DNA from 2 places in the Variovorax sp. efr-133-TYG-130 genome. Region 1 is predicted to be linked to the other one. Evidence: riboswitches for the same ligand, from Rfam matches in the RefSeq annotation. Region 1 holds a riboswitch; the other holds the start of a gene.

What was found. A riboswitch is a leader RNA that binds a small molecule or an ion and turns the genes downstream of it on or off. The one in region 1 is predicted to bind glycine.
Region 2: another riboswitch for glycine. It lies ahead of gcvT (glycine cleavage system aminomethyltransferase GcvT); the one in region 1 lies ahead of QRN67_RS21455 (D-amino acid dehydrogenase).

The regions. Positions count from the first base shown of each region.
Region 1 covers NZ_JARVTD010000027.1:81,117-85,521, reverse strand. The annotation lists gene rfbA (glucose-1-phosphate thymidylyltransferase RfbA) at 1-263, opposite strand, end outside; gene rfbD (dTDP-4-dehydrorhamnose reductase) at 287-1,177, opposite strand; gene rfbB (dTDP-glucose 4,6-dehydratase) at 1,174-2,244, opposite strand; glycine riboswitch at 2,359-2,447, shown strand; glycine riboswitch at 2,462-2,580, shown strand; gene QRN67_RS21455 (D-amino acid dehydrogenase) at 2,674-3,975, shown strand; gene QRN67_RS21450 (FIST signal transduction protein) at 3,994-4,405, opposite strand, start outside.
Region 2 covers NZ_JARVTD010000040.1:50,512-54,916, forward strand. The annotation lists gene QRN67_RS30275 (hypothetical protein) at 554-1,114, shown strand; glycine riboswitch at 1,430-1,520, shown strand; glycine riboswitch at 1,533-1,645, shown strand; gene gcvT (glycine cleavage system aminomethyltransferase GcvT) at 1,691-2,863, shown strand; gene gcvH (glycine cleavage system protein GcvH) at 2,927-3,298, shown strand; gene gcvP (aminomethyl-transferring glycine dehydrogenase) at 3,347-4,405, shown strand, end outside.

The DNA of each region.
Region 1 (4,405 bases):
CTGGGCTGCACTTCATACTGCAGATTGATGCCCCACTGGCTGCCATCGCCCAACAGTTGCTGGAACCGCGGCGTGTCCTGCGGCGTGCTGATGATCAAAATGTCGCGCATGCCGCCGAGCATCAGCGTGCTCAGCGGGTAGTAGATCATCGGCTTGTCGTACACCGGCAGCAGTTGCTTGCTCATGGCAAGCGTTGCCGGGTGCAGGCGAGTGCCCGAGCCACCGGCCAGGATGATGCCTTTGCGTTGCGTCGTCTTGGTCATGCTTTTCTTTTCGTGGATGTTCTTCACAGCGTCTCGCGCAGCATGCGCGCAACGCCTTCCTGCCAAGGCGGCAGGCGCAGGCCGAAAGTGGTCTGCAGCTTGGTGGTGTCAAGACGCGAGTTGTGCGGGCGCTTCGCAGGGGTCGGGAAGGCGCTGGTCGGCACGGCCTCGACAGCCTGCGGGCCGGCCTTGAGCTCGACGCCGGCCTGCTGCGCCATTTCGAGCACGAAGCGCGCATAGCCGTGCCATGTCGTTTCACCGCCCGCAATCGCGTGATAGAGCCCGGCCTTGGCCGGATCCTGCAGCGTGGCGCGGATGGCATGGGCCGTCACGTCGGCCAGCAACTCGGCACCAGTGGGCGCACCGAACTGGTCGTCGATGACGGTCAGCTTGTCGCGCTCCTTGGCCAGGCGCAGCATGGTCTTGGCAAAGTTGCCGCCGCGTGCCGCGTACACCCAGCTTGTGCGGAAGATCAGGTGGCGCGGGCAGTGCTGCGCCACCAGCTGCTCGCCTTCGAGCTTGGTCTGGCCGTACACGCTGAGCGGGCCGGTCGCGTCGCCTTCCTTCCAGGGCTTGCTGCCGCTGCCATCGAAGACGTAGTCGGTCGAGTAGTGCACCATCAGCGCGCCGATCTGCTGGGCGGCCTGGGCCACCGCGCCGGGCGACGTGGCGTTGAGCTTGCGCGCGAATTCGGGTTCGCTCTCGGCCTTGTCAACGGCCGTGTGTGCTGCGGCATTCACGATCACGTCGGGGCGGACCTTCAGCACCGTCTCGGCCAATTGCTCCGGCCTGCTGAAGTCGGCGTGGAAATCGGTGCTGTCGAAATCGAGCGCCACCAGTTCGCCCAGCGGCGCAAGGCTGCGCTGCAGCTCCCAGCCGACCTGTCCGCCCTTGCCCAGCAGCAGCAGCTTCATGCCGCGGCCTTTGCGTCGTATTGCTTCTCGACCCACTCGCGGTAGGCGCCGCTTTGCACGTTGCGCACCCACTCGCTGTTCGCGAGGTACCACTCGACGGTCTTGCGGATGCCGGTGTCGAAGGTCTCGGCGGGCTTCCAGCCAAGTTCGGCTTCGAGCTTGCGTGCGTCGATGGCGTAGCGGCGGTCGTGGCCGGGGCGGTCGGTGACGTAGGTGATCTGTTCCTTGTAGGGCTTGCCGTCGGCCTTGGGGCGCAGCTCATCCAGCAGCGCGCACACGGTATTGACGATCTCGATGTTCGGCTTCTCGTTCCAGCCGCCCACGTTGTAGGTCTCGCCCAGTTGGCCGGCTTCGAGCACGCGGCGGATGGCGCTGCAGTGGTCCTTCACGTACAGCCAGTCGCGCACCTGCATGCCGTCGCCGTACACGGGCAGCGGCTTGCCGGCCAGCGCGTTGACGATCATCAGCGGGATGAGCTTCTCGGGGAAGTGGAACGGGCCGTAGTTGTTGGAGCAGTTGGTGGTGAGGACCGGCAGGCCGTAGGTGTGGTGCCAGGCGCGCACGAGGTGGTCGCTGGCGGCCTTGCTGGCCGAGTACGGGCTGTTGGGCTCGTACTTGTTCTCTTCGGTGAAGGCCGGGTCGGTCTTCGAAAGCGAGCCGTAGACCTCGTCTGTCGACACATGCAGGAAACGGAAGGCCGTTTTCTGGTCGGCCGGCAGCGCGCTCCAGTAGCCGCGCACCGATTCGAGCAGGCGGAAGGTGCCGAGCACGTTGGTCTGCACGAAGTCTTCGGGGCCGTGGATCGACCGGTCGACATGCGACTCGGCGGCAAAGTTGACCACGGCGCGCGGCTTGTGCTCGGCCAGCAGGCGGTCGACCAGGGCGCTGTCGCCGATGTCGCCCTGCACGAAGATGTGCTGCGGGTTGTTCTTGAGCGATGCGAGCGTCTCGAGGTTGCCGGCGTAGGTCAGCTTGTCGAGGTTCACGACAGGCTCGTCGCTGTTTGCGATCCAGTCGAGTACGAAATTGGCGCCAATGAAACCGGCGCCGCCGGTAACCAGGATCATGAGGTCCCCTGTTGTTGTGGAACGATCGCCCTGCGGCAAATCAACAGGCGATTATCCCATTGGCACGCTGGCCTTAATTCCGCAGTTGGCACCTGCGCAAGCCCCGCCTACAATCGCCCCACTGCAGGAGAGCGGGCCATCAAATGGCCCTACCGAAGGCGCAAACTCCCATAAACGCTCAGGTCGGCCCGAACAGGGGGTCAGTACTGCATCAACTGAAACGCCGTCTGGAGAGCCATCGCACCCTTTCAACATGGTCGCGATGCACCGAAGGAGCAAACCCTCTGCGAGCGCAGCGGGGTGAATCTCTCAGGTACCGAGGACAGGGGGAGCGGCAACTTGGACAGCGGTCGTCCGGTTGCTTGCTATTAATTCAATAGTATTCACCCTCGCCCGCCGTTCAAGCGCAGCACCTCAAAGGTACTTGAAATGCGCGTGATCGTTCTTGGCGCCGGCCTGCTCGGCGTGACCTCGGCTTACTACCTCCAGCAACTCGGCCACGAAGTGACCGTGATCGACCGGCAGGCCACCCCGGCCGCCGAAACCAGCTTCGCCAATGGCGGGCAGATTTCCGTCAGCCATGCCGAACCCTGGGCCAACCCCAGCGCGCCGCTCAAGGTGCTGCAGTGGCTGGGCAAGGAAGACGCCCCGCTGCTGTTCCGCATCCGCGCCGACATGCGCCAGTGGCTGTGGGGCCTGCAGTTCCTGCGCGAATGCACGCAGGCGCGCACCCGCCACAACATCGAGCAGATCGTGCGTCTTGGCACATACAGCCGCTCGATGTTGCAACAGTTGCGCCGCGACACCGGCATCGCCTACGACCAGCGCACCCAGGGCATCCTGCACTTCTATACGACGCAGAAGGAATTCGACGGCGCCCTCGCGCCCGCCGAGCAGATGCGCGCCCTGGGCTGCGAGCGCCAGGTCATCTCGGCCGATGAGGCCGTGAGGATCGAGCCCGCCCTCGCCCACATCCGCCCCAAGCTGGCCGGTGCCACCTACACGGCCGAGGACGAATCCGGCGATGCCAACCGCTTCGCGCGCGAACTCTCCCGGCTCGCAGCCGAAGCCGGCGTGAAATTCCTGATGAGCCACACCGTCACCGCCCTGCGCGAGGCCGGCGGCAGCATCGACCACGTGGAGGTCACCGATGCCGAAGGCCGCTTCCAGCGCATTCGCGGCGACGCCTTCGTGATGGCGATGGGCTCGCTGAGCCCGCTGCTCGCGGCGCCGCTGGGCATCCGCCTGCCGATCTATCCGGCCAAGGGCTATTCGGTCACGCTGCCCGTCAAAGACGCCTCCAAAGCGCATCAGGTCTCGCTGACCGACGACGAATTCAAGCTCGTGTTCTCGCGCTACACCTCGGAATCCGGCGACCGCCTGCGCATCGCCGGCACGGCCGAGCTCAACGGCTACGACCGCGACCTGAACCGCGTGCGCTGCGAAGCCATCGTGCGCCGCGTCGAAGAGCTGTTCCCCGGCGCCGGCGACACCACGCAGGCGCAGTTCTGGACCGGCCTGCGCCCCGCCACGCCAAGCAACGTGCCGCTGATCGGCAAGACGAAGCTTGCGAACCTGTTCCTCAACACCGGCCACGGCACGCTCGGCTGGACGCATGCCTGCGGCTCCGGCAAGTCGATCGCGCGCATCGTGAGCGGGCTGGCGCCGGAGGTGGATTTCGCGTTCACGGGGATGCCGGCGCCGCAGCCACGCATGCTGCAGCCGGCGTGATCCGCGACTGAAAGGTGTTCAGTCGTTGGACGTGAACACCGTCAACACCCCGGTATAGCCATACAGGTGGTGCCGCGCGATCTCCCCGGCGGCGAAGAAGCCGACCAGGGGCACGTCGCCCAGCGCGTGCCGCACGATCTGCAACTCGGCGCCCGGCGCGCCGAAATGCGGGCCGCCACGCCCGGAACAGCTCACGTACACCGCACCCGCGATGCGCCGCGCCGGATGCGGCGCCGCCTCGGCCTCGCCGGCAGCCACGGCGCGCGCGGTGGCCAGCGTCTGCTCTTCGGGCTCCAGCTCTTCGCGGATCTCGGCGCAGATGCGCATCAGGTCGGCCCGCGCCGCCTGCGCATTGCGGCGGCAGAAGGTCAGCCGCATGCCGGCTTCGGCCGTGTCGGCAATCGCGATGCCGCGCCGCGTCGGGTCGAGC
Region 2 (4,405 bases), on a different contig from region 1:
GGTGCCCAACTGCATCACGTTGAGCGCCATTCCGGCAATGTGGAGCTGGCGGAACCGGCGGGCCGAAACGTCCAGCGCCGGGATCGTGCCGCGCAGCAGGTCCATGCGTGGAATGATCAGCCAGCGGCGCAGCGAAAAGGCCAGTCCGGCGACGAAGGCCATGCCCGCGGCAAATGCCGGCCTGCCCGACCAGGCGTAGCAGAGCGCCGCCGCGCTGCCCGTGAGCATCGTCGCGAGGTAATACACGTTGAACAGGCCACGGATGAAGCGCGAGTCCAGCGGCGTGTCGTGCTTGAGGATCAGCAGCGGCAGCGATCCCATCATGAAAAAGCCCATCCACACGAGCAGCAGGACTGTCGCCATGAGTGCAAAGACGATGGGAAGCATGAGGTGGGCCCCTTCCGCGGTGCCGGAGCATACCGCCGGGCAAGGCAGTCGAGGTACCGGGAAATCGTGCGGGGCCAACGCCATTTCCATAAGCGAAAAGGGTTCATGAAGATGTCACCGCTTGCAACGATGCTGCTGCCCTCGATCTCCGAAAGCTGTGGCTGCCATGTTTCCCACCAAGACCGACAAGGCGCGCGACGAACTCCAGGGCGGACAGCGCACGCTCAGCCAGCGTGAACGCGCACTGCTGCTCATGGCCGACGGGCGGCGTTCGCTGAGCGACTTCAGCCCGCTGTTCAGCACCCGCGACGAAGCCGAGCAGGCCATCCAGACGCTGGTGCAGCGCGGCTATCTGCAGACTCCGAAGGTGGCGGTTGCCCCCGGCAAGGCCGTGCCCCCTGCCCCGGCGCCCGCCCAACCCGCACCGCTCCCCGCGAGCGAGCCGATCCAGATCGCCACATCGGCCGACACCTTCGACGGCAAGCGCTCCCTGGCCACCACGCGCATGTTCCTGTTCGACATCTGCGAGCGCATGTTCGTGCGCCGCGATCCCAAGTTCGCGCTGCAGATGCGCGACGCCCTGCGCGAAGCCCGCGACCGCGAAGCCATGCTGACCATCGCCGCGCTCATGCTCACGGAAATCGAGAAAGCCGCCGGGCCCGAGCGCGCCGAATCGCTGCGCGAGCGGATCGACAAGCTGCTGCCGCCGGCTGAAGTCGTGCACTGACTGGAACAGCGCTCTCTTGTGCCGAGTGCTGTTAGGGGCGCGCTCACGCCGACGGGGTACCTTGCTCCGCGAATGTCCTCCGCCCTTCGGGCTCCCCCTTTATTTCGCTGCGCAAGGCACCCCATCGTCGTGATCGATAGACCACGCGGTTGAACTGCCCGAACAAGCGCCGTACCCACCGTGCGCGGGGCGCCGGGTGCTCCCCGCAGCGAAATAAAGGAGGAGCCCGAAGGGCGGGGGACATTCGCGGAGGGGAGCACGCGGTGGCCTGCGCACAAGCCCTGAACACAGCGCTCCTTCCCGTATCAACTACACTCGGCGGGGTCAGGAGAGAGCCCCGCCAGCCGGGGCCGCCGAAGGCGCAGGGGTTTCCCGAACGCTCAGGCAAAAGGACTGACAAGGCGCCGGCGAACACCGGCGTTTCCTTGCTGGAGAGAGGCCGCCGTACCGCAAACGGCGCAGCGGCCCACCGAAGGAGCAAACCCCGATCGTGGGGCGAATCTCTCAGGTAAAGCGGACAGCAGGGGTGGCCCATGGCTTGCGTCATGGATTTTGTCTGCCCCTTTGGAGTGCCCCGTGGCCGCTTCCTCCGCACCCGCTACCGAACTTCTCAAGACGCCGCTGCACGACCTTCACGTGGAGCTCGGCGCCCGCATGGTGCCCTTCGCCGGCTATTCCATGCCGGTGCAGTACCCCGCCGGCCTCATGGCCGAACACAAGCACACGCGCGATGCGGCCGGCCTGTTCGACATCTCCCACATGGGCCAGTTGCGCCTCGTCGGCCCCGACGCCGCGGCCGCCTTCGAAACCCTGATGCCCGTCGACGTGATCGACCTGCCCGCCGGCAAGCAGCGCTACGGCCTGCTGCTGAACGACGAAGGCGGCATCCTCGACGACCTGATGTTCTTCAACGAAGGCCACGGCTCGCTTTTCGTGATCGTCAACGGCGCCTGCAAGGTGGCCGACATCGCGCACATCCAGCAGAAGATCGGCTCCCGCTGCGAGGTGCAGCCCTTGCCCGACCACGCCCTGCTCGCGCTGCAGGGCCCCAAGGCCGCGGCCACGCTGGCGCGGCTGTCGCCCGGCATCGAGCGCTTCGTGTTCATGACCGGCGGCGCGCTGCAGATCGGCGGCATTCCCGCCTTCGTCACCCGCAGCGGCTACACCGGCGAAGACGGCTTCGAGATCTCGGTGGCCGCGAAGGACGCCGAGCCGCTGGCCCGCCTGCTGCTGGCCCAGCCCGAGGTCAAGCCCATCGGCCTGGGCGCGCGCAATTCGCTGCGGCTCGAAGCCGGCCTGTGCCTGTACGGCAACGACATCGACACCACCACCACGCCGGTCGAGGCTTCGCTCAACTGGGCGATGCAGAAGGTGCGCCGCGCTGGCGGCGCGCGCGAAGGCGGCTTCCCCGGCGCCGCGAAGATCCTCGCGCAGCTCGCCGCCGCCACGGCGGGCACCGCCGGCCACACCGACCACGACACGCTGAAGCGCAAGCGCGTGGGCCTCGTGGCGCTGGAGCGCATTCCGGTGCGCGACGGCACGGTGCTGCAGTCATTCGAAGGCCAGGACATCGGCATCGTCACCAGCGGCCTGCTCGGCCCCACGGCCGACCGCTGCATCGCCATGGGCTACGTGGCCACCGCCTTCGCCGAGCCCGGCACCCGCGTGCAGGCCATCGTGCGCGGCAAGCCGGTGCCGATGGAAGTCTCGACCATGCCTTTCGTGCCGACCCGCTATTACCGCGGCTGAACGCGGCAGACCCGGCTAGGCTCTGCACCCCGATTCATTTTTTCCACGAGGAGTTTTCTCACCATGAGCATCAAGTACACCAAGGACCACGAATGGGTGTCGGCCGAAGGCGACGCAGCCACCGTCGGCATCACCTTGCACGCGCAGGACGCGCTGGGCGACGTGGTGTTCGTCGACCTGCCCGAAGTCGGCAAGACCTTTGCGCAGGGCGAAGTTGCCGGCGTCGTCGAGTCGGTCAAGGCGGCAGCCGACGTTTTCATGCCCGTGTCGGGCGAGATCACCGAAGTGAACGAAGCCCTGCGCGCCGACCCGTCGCTGGCCAACAGCGACCCGCTGGCCGCCGGCTGGTTCTTCAAGGTCAAGCTGAGCGAGCCCGCGCAGCTCGACGCCCTGCTGGACGCCGCCACCTACGACAAGTTCGCGGCCGAGTCCTGATCGCCTGATTTTTCTTCCGAGCCCCCTTCTTCCCGAGCCCCCACCGCCATGCCGATTCCCGCCCTTCCCTCTTTGCAAGAACTAGAGAATGCCGAAGAATTTCTCGCCCGCCACATCGGCATCGATGCGGCGGACGAGGCGCGCATGCTGCCGGTGATCGGCTCGGAAACGCGCTCGGAGCTCATCGACGGCATCGTGCCCGCGGCCATCCGCCGGGCGCGGCCGATGCGGCTGCCGGCCCCCGTGACCGAAGCCGACGCGCTGGCCGAGCTGAAGGCGATGGCCTCGAAGAACAAGGTGTTCAGGAACTTCATCGGCCAGGGCTACTACGGCACGCACACGCCGGGCGTCATCCTGCGCAACATCCTCGAGAACCCCGCCTGGTACACCGCCTACACGCCCTACCAGGCAGAGATCTCGCAGGGCCGCATGGAAGCCCTGCTCAATTTCCAGACGATGGTGTGCGACCTCACGGGCATGGCCATCGCCAACGCGTCGATGCTCGACGAAGCCACGGCCGCCGCCGAAGCCATGACGCTCGCCAAGCGCAGCGTGAAAGCCAAGAGCAACGTGTTCCTGGTGTCGGGCGACTGCCATCCGCAGACCATCGAAGTCATCAAGACGCGCGCCGCGCCGCTGGGCATCGAGGTGAAGGTGAGCACGGTGTCGGAAACGCTGCCGCACCTGATGGTGAGCGGCGCATTCTTCGGCGTGCTCGCGCAGTACCCGGCCACCACCGGCCACGTGCACGACCTGCGCCCGCTCGCGGGCCATGCGCACCAGTGCGATGCCGCCTTCATCGTGGCGGCCGACCTGCTGGCGCTGACGCTGCTGGTCGCGCCGGGCGAGTTCGACGCCGACATCGTCTGCGGCACCACGCAGCGCTTCGGCATGCCGCTGTGCAACGGCGGCCCGCACGCCGCCTACCTGGCCTGCCGCGACGAGTTCAAGCGCTCGCTGCCGGGACGCCTGGTGGGCGTGAGCGTCGACACGCACGGCCAGCCCGCCTACCGCCTCGCGCTGCAGACGCGCGAGCAGCACATTCGCCGCGAGAAGGCCACCTCCAACATCTGCACCGCGCAGGTGCTGCCGGCCGTGGTGGCCAGC